Regions from separate parts of the Clostridium sp. HCS.1 genome, predicted to be linked through region 1. Evidence: a T-box and tRNA genes for the amino acid it is inferred to sense, from the RefSeq annotation. Region 1 holds a T-box; the other regions hold tRNA genes.
What was found. The T-box of region 1 lies ahead of alaS (alanine--tRNA ligase). A T-box ahead of a tRNA ligase gene usually reads a tRNA of that ligase, here a tRNA-Ala.
Positions count from the first base shown of each region.

Region 2: it encodes a tRNA-Ala, which carries the amino acid that the T-box ahead of alaS (alanine--tRNA ligase) is inferred to sense. The anticodon was not compared.
Region 3: it encodes a tRNA-Ala, which carries the amino acid that the T-box ahead of alaS (alanine--tRNA ligase) is inferred to sense. The anticodon was not compared.

Region 1 is NZ_CP170704.1:1,673,857-1,677,139, reverse strand. It holds gene alaS (alanine--tRNA ligase) at 1-1,425, opposite strand, end outside; T-box leader at 1,483-1,653, opposite strand; gene ACFYH6_RS08000 (AI-2E family transporter) at 1,718-2,749, opposite strand; gene ACFYH6_RS07995 (PRC-barrel domain-containing protein) at 2,743-3,225, opposite strand.
Region 2 is NZ_CP170704.1:3,566,379-3,569,661, reverse strand. It holds rRNA gene ACFYH6_RS17145 (23S ribosomal RNA) at 1-1,303, shown strand, start outside; rRNA gene rrf (5S ribosomal RNA) at 1,456-1,572, shown strand; tRNA gene ACFYH6_RS17135 (tRNA-Ile) at 1,579-1,655, shown strand; tRNA gene ACFYH6_RS17130 (tRNA-Ala) at 1,661-1,736, shown strand; gene ACFYH6_RS17125 (hypothetical protein) at 1,984-2,130, shown strand; gene ACFYH6_RS17120 (hypothetical protein) at 2,270-2,713, shown strand; gene ACFYH6_RS17115 (VanZ family protein) at 2,737-3,189, shown strand.
Region 3 is NZ_CP170704.1:12,792-16,074, reverse strand. It holds rRNA gene ACFYH6_RS00065 (16S ribosomal RNA) at 1-738, opposite strand, end outside; tRNA gene ACFYH6_RS00060 (tRNA-Ala) at 1,718-1,793, opposite strand; tRNA gene ACFYH6_RS00055 (tRNA-Ile) at 1,799-1,875, opposite strand; rRNA gene rrf (5S ribosomal RNA) at 1,882-1,998, opposite strand; rRNA gene ACFYH6_RS00045 (23S ribosomal RNA) at 2,048-3,283, opposite strand, start outside.

The DNA of each region.
Region 1 (3,283 bases):
TGCTAAAACAAGAATTTTTGAATTAACTTCAATATTATTATATCCAATAAATTCAGTATTAATTGAAGCTTCTATCTTATTTATTGGGCTTTCATCACTTCCCATATAAGAGGATTCACCTCTAGCACTTCTAGCTCTTTGTCTTTGTTCTTCCATTTCCTTTTTGAAAGAATCATGATCAACCTTCATGCCTTTTTCTTCTAATATTTCTTCTGTTAATTCAATTGGGAATCCATAGGTATCATATAACTTAAATGCCTTTTCTCCCTTTAAGATATTTTCCTTTGAAGCTTCCATTTCTTCAATATAATCATTTAATATAATCATTCCTGAATCTATAGTTTCATTGAATCTTTCTTCTTCTAAAGAAACTATTTTTTCAATATATTCCTTGTTCTCTTTAAGACTTGGATATGCATCTCCATAATTATCAACTACAGATTCAACAATTTCAGTTAAGAATAATCCTTTAATTCCTAATAATCTTCCATGTCTTGCAGCTCTTCTTAAAAGCCTTCTTAAAACATATCCTCTTCCTTCGTTACTTGGTTGAACTCCATCTGAAATAAGCATAGTAACAGATTTAACATGATCTGTAATTATTCTTAAAGATATATCCTTTTGAGAATTTTCTCCATACTTAACTCCTGAAAGTTCAGCAACTTTGTTTAATATATTTTTAACTGTATCTATTTCAAATATATTATCTACACCTTGCATAATTGTAGCAATTCTTTCAAGGCCCATTCCTGTATCTATATTAGGATTTGCTAACTTATTGTAGTTTCCTTCTTCATCCTTATCAAATTGAGTAAATACTAAATTCCAAAATTCAACTACTCTATCTTCATCAGCTGCTTTTACAAAGTCATCTACGTTTGTAATAACACCTTCTCCTCTATCGAAATGTATTTCAGTACAAGGTCCACATGGTCCTACACCTATTTCCCAAAAGTTATCTTCTTTACCTAATCTAAAAATTCTTTTTGGATCTACATCAGTTTTTTTACACCATATATCAAAAGCTTCATCGTCTTCTAAATAAATAGTTACGTATAATTTCTCCTTTGGGATTTGTAAAGTTTCAGTAATAAATTCCCATGCCCAAGGTATTATTTCTTCTTTAAAGTAATCACCAAATGAAAAATTACCAAGCATTTCAAAGAAAGTACCATGTCTTGATGTTTTACCTACATTTTCAATATCACCAGTTCTAATACACTTTTGGCAAGTTGTAATTCTTTTTCTTGGTGGCTCTTGTAATCCTGTAAAATACGGCTTAAGAGGTGCCATACCTGCATTTATTAACAATAATGATTTATCATTTTTAGGCACTAAAGGGAAACTCTCTAATCTTAAGTGCTCTTTTGATTCAAAAAATCTTAAATAAGCTTCTCTAAGCTCATTAGTTCCTATGAATTTCATAATTTTACCTCCATTTATAGCTTTATATAATAAAAAAAGTTTCCATCCCTATATAGAATAAGGGACGAAAACATATATTCCGCGGTACCACCCTAATTATGCATAAATGCATCACTTAGATAAAAACAGCTCCAAGATAGCTTCAATATATTATGTAAGAAGTTTTCAGCCGCCACTTCCTCTCTGAATACATAGTGTATATTTACTCATTCTCTTCAACGCTAAATATTAATTTTTATTTTATTTCAATGAAATTATAGTTTATTTATTATAATATGTCAATTATTTTATTTTAGAACAAATAATCATTAATATCCTCATAAATAATCTTAATAATAACACCTATAGGTACTATAATTATCATTCCAATAAATCCACCTAATTTATCACCAATTAAGAGTAATATTATAATGATAATTGGATGCATATTAGTGCTGTCACCAGTTATTTTAGGGGATAATATATTTCCTTCTATTTGTTGAATAATAAATACAATCACTAAAGTCCATAATGCTTTATTAGGAGATTCCATAAGTGCTATAAAAACTGCTGGAATTCCTCCAATTATAGGACCAAAATAAGGAATAATATTTAAAACTCCATTAAAAACACCTAGTAATATAGAAAACTTAACCTTCAAAAAGAAAAGTGCTATTGTTGTTAAAACTCCAATAATTAAGGATAAAAGCAATTGACTTATTATGTACCTAGACAATACCTTATCAATATGAGTTATAACTTTCTTGGCTAAAACTCTTTTTTCTGTAGGTAAAATTAATAAAAGTTTATTAAAAATTAATTCACCATCTACAAGAAAATAATATGTTACTATGGGTATTATAGCTAAAGATATAATACTTTCTAAAGAAGATATTAAATTATCTACTAAAGAATTTGAAAAATTCCTAAAGAAGATATTAGTTTCATCACTTATTCTTCCATATACAACATCAAAAAATGAAATATTATTTATATTTAACTTTTTAGCTAGGTCCTCAACATAAATATCTATATTATCTAGTATATTACCCAAATTATAGCTTTCTCTTATAATAGAAGGAATCAATATATAAACAAATATTGAAATAGAAAAAATTATGCTAAGTATTATAATTATTGAAGATGTTCTTTTCTTAATCTTAATCTTATCACATAATATATTTCTTAAAGGCTTTAATGTATATGCTAATATAAAGCTTATAAAAATTATATTTATTATACTATTCAATGTCTTCAATTTTAAATATAAAATTATGATAAAAATTAATAATATTATTAATAAGCTGTAATAAATTCCTTTTTTCATTTTATTACTAATCAGCATGTTTTCCTCTTTCTTGGAATACTTTTAAACATTACTTTACTATCTCCGTAATATAAAATAAAGTCTTCTCCTAAGATACATTCCTTTAAAAGTAATATTTCCTTTCCTTTAATTATTCTGTCAAATATCCCTGAGCTTATAATCAATCCTTTTATAGATAAATCCTTTCTATCTATAATTAAATCCTCTAGTATTCCTTTAATAATATTATTTTTATCTTTTACATCTATATCTTTAATACTTCTAAAGGATATTCCTTCTTTTTTCTTTAATTCTTTAATAATCATCACATCTTCTATATAAACAATATCTTCTGCCTTAATAAAATTCCTTTTAGTAAAAATCAAATAATTAGAAATTAAAAAGCCTTTTATTTTCCCATTATAAAAATCTATATAAATATCATCTATAATCCCTAGATACTTCCCCCTAATATCAAAAACCTTAAGCAAATAAAAATCTTTTGTTTTTAACAAAATAGCATCACACCCTTCAAAGAAGCTTAGGATTATTTTTTCCTAAAAGGAAAAAAAA
Region 2 (3,283 bases), 1.9 Mb from region 1:
AAGAAAAGCATCTAGAGAGAGAAATAGTGCCCGTACCGCAAACCGACACAGGTAGATGAGGAGAGAATCCTAAGGCCATCGGAAGAATTGCAGTTAAGGAACTAGGCAAATTGACCCCGTAAGTTAGCGAGAAGGGGTGCCTGCGAGAGCAGGCCGCAGAGAATAGGCCCAAGCAACTGTTTAGCAAAAACACAGGTCTCTGCTAAAGCGTAAGCTGATGTATAGGGGCTGACGCCTGCCCGGTGCTGGAAGGTTAAGGGGAACACTTAGCGCAAGCGAAGGTGTGAACTTAAGCCCCAGTAAACGGCGGCCGTAACTATAACGGTCCTAAGGTAGCGAAATTCCTTGTCAGGTAAGTTCTGACCCGCACGAATGGCGTAATGACTTGGGCACTGTCTCAACTGCAAATCCGGCGAAGTTGTAGTGCGAGTGAAGATGCTCGCTACCCGCGATTGGACGGAAAGACCCCGTAGAGCTTTACTGTAGCTTAGCATTGAGTTCCGATATTGTCTGTACAGGATAGGTGGGAGACTGAGAAACTAGGGCGTCAGCCTTGGTGGAGTCAACCTTGGGATACCACCCTGATAGTATTGGGATTCTAACTGGACGCCATGAATCTGGTGACAGGACATTGTTAGGTGGGCAGTTTGACTGGGGCGGTCGCCTCCTAAAATGTAACGGAGGCGCCCAAAGGTTCCCTCAGAACGGTCGGAAATCGTTCGTAGAGTGCAAAGGCAGAAGGGAGCCTGACTGCGACACCCACAAGTGGAGCAGGGACGAAAGTCGGGCTTAGTGATCCGGTGGTACCTCGTGGGAGGGCCATCGCTCAACGGATAAAAGCTACCTCGGGGATAACAGGCTGATCTCCCCCAAGAGTCCACATCGACGGGGAGGTTTGGCACCTCGATGTCGGCTCGTCGCATCCTGGGGCTGTAGTAGGTCCCAAGGGTTGGGCTGTTCGCCCATTAAAGCGGCACGCGAGCTGGGTTCAGAACGTCGTGAGACAGTTCGGTCCCTATCCGTCGCGGGCGTAGGAAATTTGAGAGGAGCTGTCCTTAGTACGAGAGGACCGGGATGGACTGACCTCTGGTGCACCAGTTGTTCCGCCAGGAGCATGGCTGGGTAGCTAAGTCGGGAAGGGATAAACGCTGAAAGCATCTAAGCGTGAAGCCCCCCTCAAGATGAGATTTCCCATAGCATAAGCTAGTAAGACCCCTTGAAGAACACAAGGTTGATAGGTCAGAGGTGTAAGTGTGGTAACATATTTAGCTGACTGATACTAATAGGTCGAGGGCTTGACCAATAAATATTCAAGAATGAAACTCAACAAGTTGAGTAAATTCGAGAAACAAAATCAAAGATTTTGGCTCTCATTCATGTGCAATTTTCAGAGAATAAAGTTCTCTAAAAAAGTAGTTGACAGTATATTTGATTTACAATATAATGTTAATGTGATCTGGTGATGATGGCGTAGAGGAAACACTCCTTTCCATTCCGAACAGGAAAGTTAAGCTCTACAGCGCCGATGGTACTGCATGGGAGACTGTGTGGGAGAGTAGGACGTTGCCAGGTGAATAAGGATCTTTAGCTCAGTTGGTTAGAGCAACCGGCTCATAACCGGTCGGCCCGGGGTTCGAGTCCCTGAAGGTCCACCATATTTGGGGGTATAGCTCAGTTGGGAGAGCACTTGCCTTGCACGCAAGGGGTCAAGGGTTCGAATCCCTTTACCTCCACCAAGAAGTTATAGTAATATAACTTCTTTTTTTTATCTTATTATATTTCAAATTGATATTACATAAATTATGTTAATATATATTGATTTTAAGTGATAAATGTAACTATTTGTTGATAAAGAGAGAAAAAATTTAAAAATTGCCTAAATTTTTAAATAGGAATAGGATAAAAAATAATATATAATTAATATAAGAATAAATTAATTATTATCAAAGGTTAAGGTCTTATCCTTAGATGGGAAGTGTTTGTATGGGCAAAAGGGATGACTTAGAGCGAAAATTAGTAGATTTAAAGTTAGAAAAAAGGAAATTAGTATTATCAGGAAAGAATACGAATACATTAGATGAATTAATAAAAGAAATAGAAGAAAAGTTAAAAGAGCTAAATAACGAATAGGCAAATACTTAATAGATCTAAATAATAAGTTTAGGTCTATTTTACTTTATGTGTATTTAATATTTAAGAATAAATTATTAGAATACAGCATATTAAATTGTAAAGAAGTAATCTTTCTATTTAATGAGGGGGAGTAAAAATGATAAGAACTGTTGTGTGTATTAAGGATGGGTGCAGTGGTAATAGATTTAATTTAGAAAGTAAAGAAGATAGCTTAAATTTAGTTTGCTCTGAATGTAAATCTAGATATAATATAGATGTGAGCAAAAATGAATATATAATAATGCCTAATTGCTGTAGTTGTAATAATGATACTTTTAAAGTTTATAGGGATATAGAAAAAAATAATATATATATGCAATGCGCAAAATGTGGAGATACACCTGAAAAGGTGTATGTTGACTTAGATGGTGTACAAGTATCTTATGAAGCAAAACTTTTAAATGATATAAAGCAAATAATGACTTTGGTAGAGCAAAGAATATGCAATTTAGAAGTTAATGTTAAGGGTTTAGAAGGCAGTCAAAGTATATTGGAACAATCGCTTGCATATATAAATAGGTACTTAGTTGAAAAAAATTAACTATATAAACAGAAGGAGAGTTTATGGATAAACATAAAAAGAGGATAGCATGGGTTTTATTAATTGCGTGGATGATATTAATCTTTTTAATGTCACACCAACCAGGAGAAATTTCAAGTAGCCAAAGTGATTTATTATTAAAAGTATTTAGTCTTATTGGAATAGAATTAAATGATTATTTTGGAGAACTTGCAACATTTATAGTAAGAAAAGCAGCTCATTTTTCAGAGTATATGATCTTATTCTTTCTAGCATATAATGTTTCAATAAAATATACTAGAGAAAAACAAGTAAGGTTATATTTAATTATTTTTGTATTTCTTTATGCATGTACAGATGAATTTCATCAAAATTTTATACCAGGAAGAAATATGGCATTTAAGGATGTGCTAATAGATACTATAGGTGGAATTGTCGGATATATTATAATAACTATAATTGATAAATTTAAATTAAGAAAAGGTAAGGGCAGCTGATAGCTGTCCTTATATTTTTATAACTTATATATAAGTCACTTAAATGAAATTATTACAAAGCAATCTTGCATTAAACCCTCAGGAATGAATAATC
Region 3 (3,283 bases), 1.7 Mb from region 1:
GAGCCTCAGCGTCAGTTACAGTCCAGAGAGTCGCCTTCGCCACTGGTGTTCTTCCTAATCTCTACGCATTTCACCGCTACACTAGGAATTCCACTCTCCTCTCCTGCACTCTAGACTTCCAGTTTGAAATGCAGCCCCCAGGTTGAGCCTGGGTATTTCACATCTCACTTAAAAGTCCGCCTACGCTCCCTTTACGCCCAGTAAATCCGGACAACGCTCGCCACCTACGTATTACCGCGGCTGCTGGCACGTAGTTAGCCGTGGCTTCCTCCTCAGGTACCGTCATTATCGTCCCTGAAGACAGAGCTTTACGATCCGAAGACCTTCATCACTCACGCGGCGTTGCTGCATCAGGGTTTCCCCCATTGTGCAATATTCCCCACTGCTGCCTCCCGTAGGAGTCTGGGCCGTGTCTCAGTCCCAATGTGGCCGATCACCCTCTCAGGTCGGCTACGCATCGTCGCCTTGGTGAGCCGTTACCTCACCAACTAGCTAATGCGCCGCGGGCCCATCTTATAGCGGATTGCTCCTTTAATTACTCTTTCATGCGAAAGTGCAATGTTATGCGGTATTAATCTTCCTTTCGGAAGGCTATTCCCCTCTATAAGGCAGGTTGCCCACGTGTTACTCACCCGTCCGCCGCTAGGTTTGTTCCCGAAGGAACTCTCCTCGCTCGACTTGCATGTGTTAGGCACGCCGCCAGCGTTCGTCCTGAGCCAGGATCAAACTCTCAATAAAAAGTTTAATCTGTTGCTCAAATTACTTTGAGTCTTAATTTTAAGACTTAAAAGAATTGCTGGTTTACTTTATACTTAACTTATATTCTGTTCAATTTTCAAAGACCATTTTCTTCGTCGCCCTCAAGCGACTTCATTATCTTATCATTTGTCTTACTGTTTGTCAACAACTTTTTCACAAGTTTTTTTTACTTGTTTGCTGTTTCCCCTCAGCGACGAGATTTATCTTATCATGTTATTAGAATCATTTTTTATAATATATACTTAATATTTTAAAATTATATTAATATATCTTAATATTTCTCTAAATATCTTTTATTTAATATTATTGATACGCCTGGTAGAGTTAACATGATATTTTATAGCAAACAACTAATAAATTAGATACTTCCACACATATATAATTTTATTATATTTTATATAATTATATGTTTTTATTATTTTATTTTATATTTCTATAGAATTTTATTTTAAAATATAAGAATAAAAACTTCTATTATTTATAATTCTTTATTTTATGTTTAAACACTTTTTCTAATATAGGTATATATATTATATGTACAAATTATTTTCTAGAAATATATTCTACTAAATATACTATAGATAAAATTCATTAATTCTAATATAAAGTATAATTAATACTTTACTATATTAATACTGGATATCTTTATTATATATATATATTATTAATAAAAAAACAAAAACCCCCAGTAAATTTGGTGGTTTTTATATCATATATTAAACTGTACTTTAGTTGTATAGTATAAATTTACATTTTATATTTATTTATATCTGTAAGCTATTTATAAATATCTGCTGTTACTTTCTTTTATAATTTATTCTAAATCTAATTTTTTAATATTACAGTTAAAATTTAAATAATAATTTTTATTATATTATAAAGAGCTTTTTATTATATTTATTCCCATATTTATTGTAGTATTTTTTATACAAAAAAAGCTACGAAATATTCGTAGCTTTGGTGGAGGTAAAGGGATTCGAACCCTTGACCCCTTGCGTGCAAGGCAAGTGCTCTCCCAACTGAGCTATACCCCCAAATATGGTGGACCTTCAGGGACTCGAACCCCGGGCCGACCGGTTATGAGCCGGTTGCTCTAACCAACTGAGCTAAAGATCCTTATTCACCTGGCAACGTCCTACTCTCCCACACAGTCTCCCATGCAGTACCATTGGCGCTGTAGAGCTTAACTTTCCTGTTCGGAATGGAAAGGAGTGTTTCCTCTACGCCATCATCACCAGATTTCAGAGTGTTCTCTGAAAATTGCACATGAATTAATAACATTATTTTATTGGTCAAGCCCTCGACCTATTAGTATCAGTCAGCTAAATATGTTACCACACTTACACCTCTGACCTATCAACCTTGTGTTCTTCAAGGGGTCTTACTAGCTTACGCTATGGGAAATCTCATCTTGAGGGGGGCTTCACGCTTAGATGCTTTCAGCGTTTATCCCTTCCCGACTTAGCTACCCAGCCATGCTCCTGGCGGAACAACTGGTGCACCAGAGGTCAGTCCATCCCGGTCCTCTCGTACTAAGGACAGCTCCTCTCAAATTTCCTACGCCCGCGACGGATAGGGACCGAACTGTCTCACGACGTTCTGAACCCAGCTCGCGTGCCGCTTTAATGGGCGAACAGCCCAACCCTTGGGACCTACTACAGCCCCAGGATGCGACGAGCCGACATCGAGGTGCCAAACCTCCCCGTCGATGTGGACTCTTGGGGGAGATCAGCCTGTTATCCCCGAGGTAGCTTTTATCCGTTGAGCGATGGCCCTCCCACGAGGTACCACCGGATCACTAAGCCCGACTTTCGTCCCTGCTCCACTTGTGGGTGTCGCAGTCAGGCTCCCTTCTGCCTTTGCACTCTACGAACGATTTCCGACCGTTCTGAGGGAACCTTTGGGCGCCTCCGTTACATTTTAGGAGGCGACCGCCCCAGTCAAACTGCCCACCTAACAATGTCCTGTCACCAGATTCATGGCGTCCAGTTAGAATCCCAATACTATCAGGGTGGTATCCCAAGGTTGACTCCACCAAGGCTGACGCCCTAGTTTCTCAGTCTCCCACCTATCCTGTACAGACAATATCGGAACTCAATGCTAAGCTACAGTAAAGCTCTACGGGGTCTTTCCGTCCAATCGCGGGTAGCGAGCATCTTCACTCGCACTACAACTTCGCCGGATTTGCAGTTGAGACAGTGCCCAAGTCATTACGCCATTCGTGCGGGTCAGAACTTACCTGACAAGGAATTTCGCTACCTTAGGACCGTTATAGTTACGGCCGCCGTTTACTGGGGCTTAAGTTCACACCTTCGCTTGCGCTAAGTGTTCCCCTTAACCTTCCAGCACCGGGCAGGCGTCAGCCCCTATACATCAGCTTACGCTTTAGCAGAGACCTGTGTTTTTGCTAAACAGTTGCTTGGGCCTATTCTCTGCGGCCTGCTCTCGCAGGCACCCCTTCTCGCTAACTTACGGGGTCAATTTGCCTAGTTCCTTAACTGCAATTCTTCCGATGGCCTTAGGA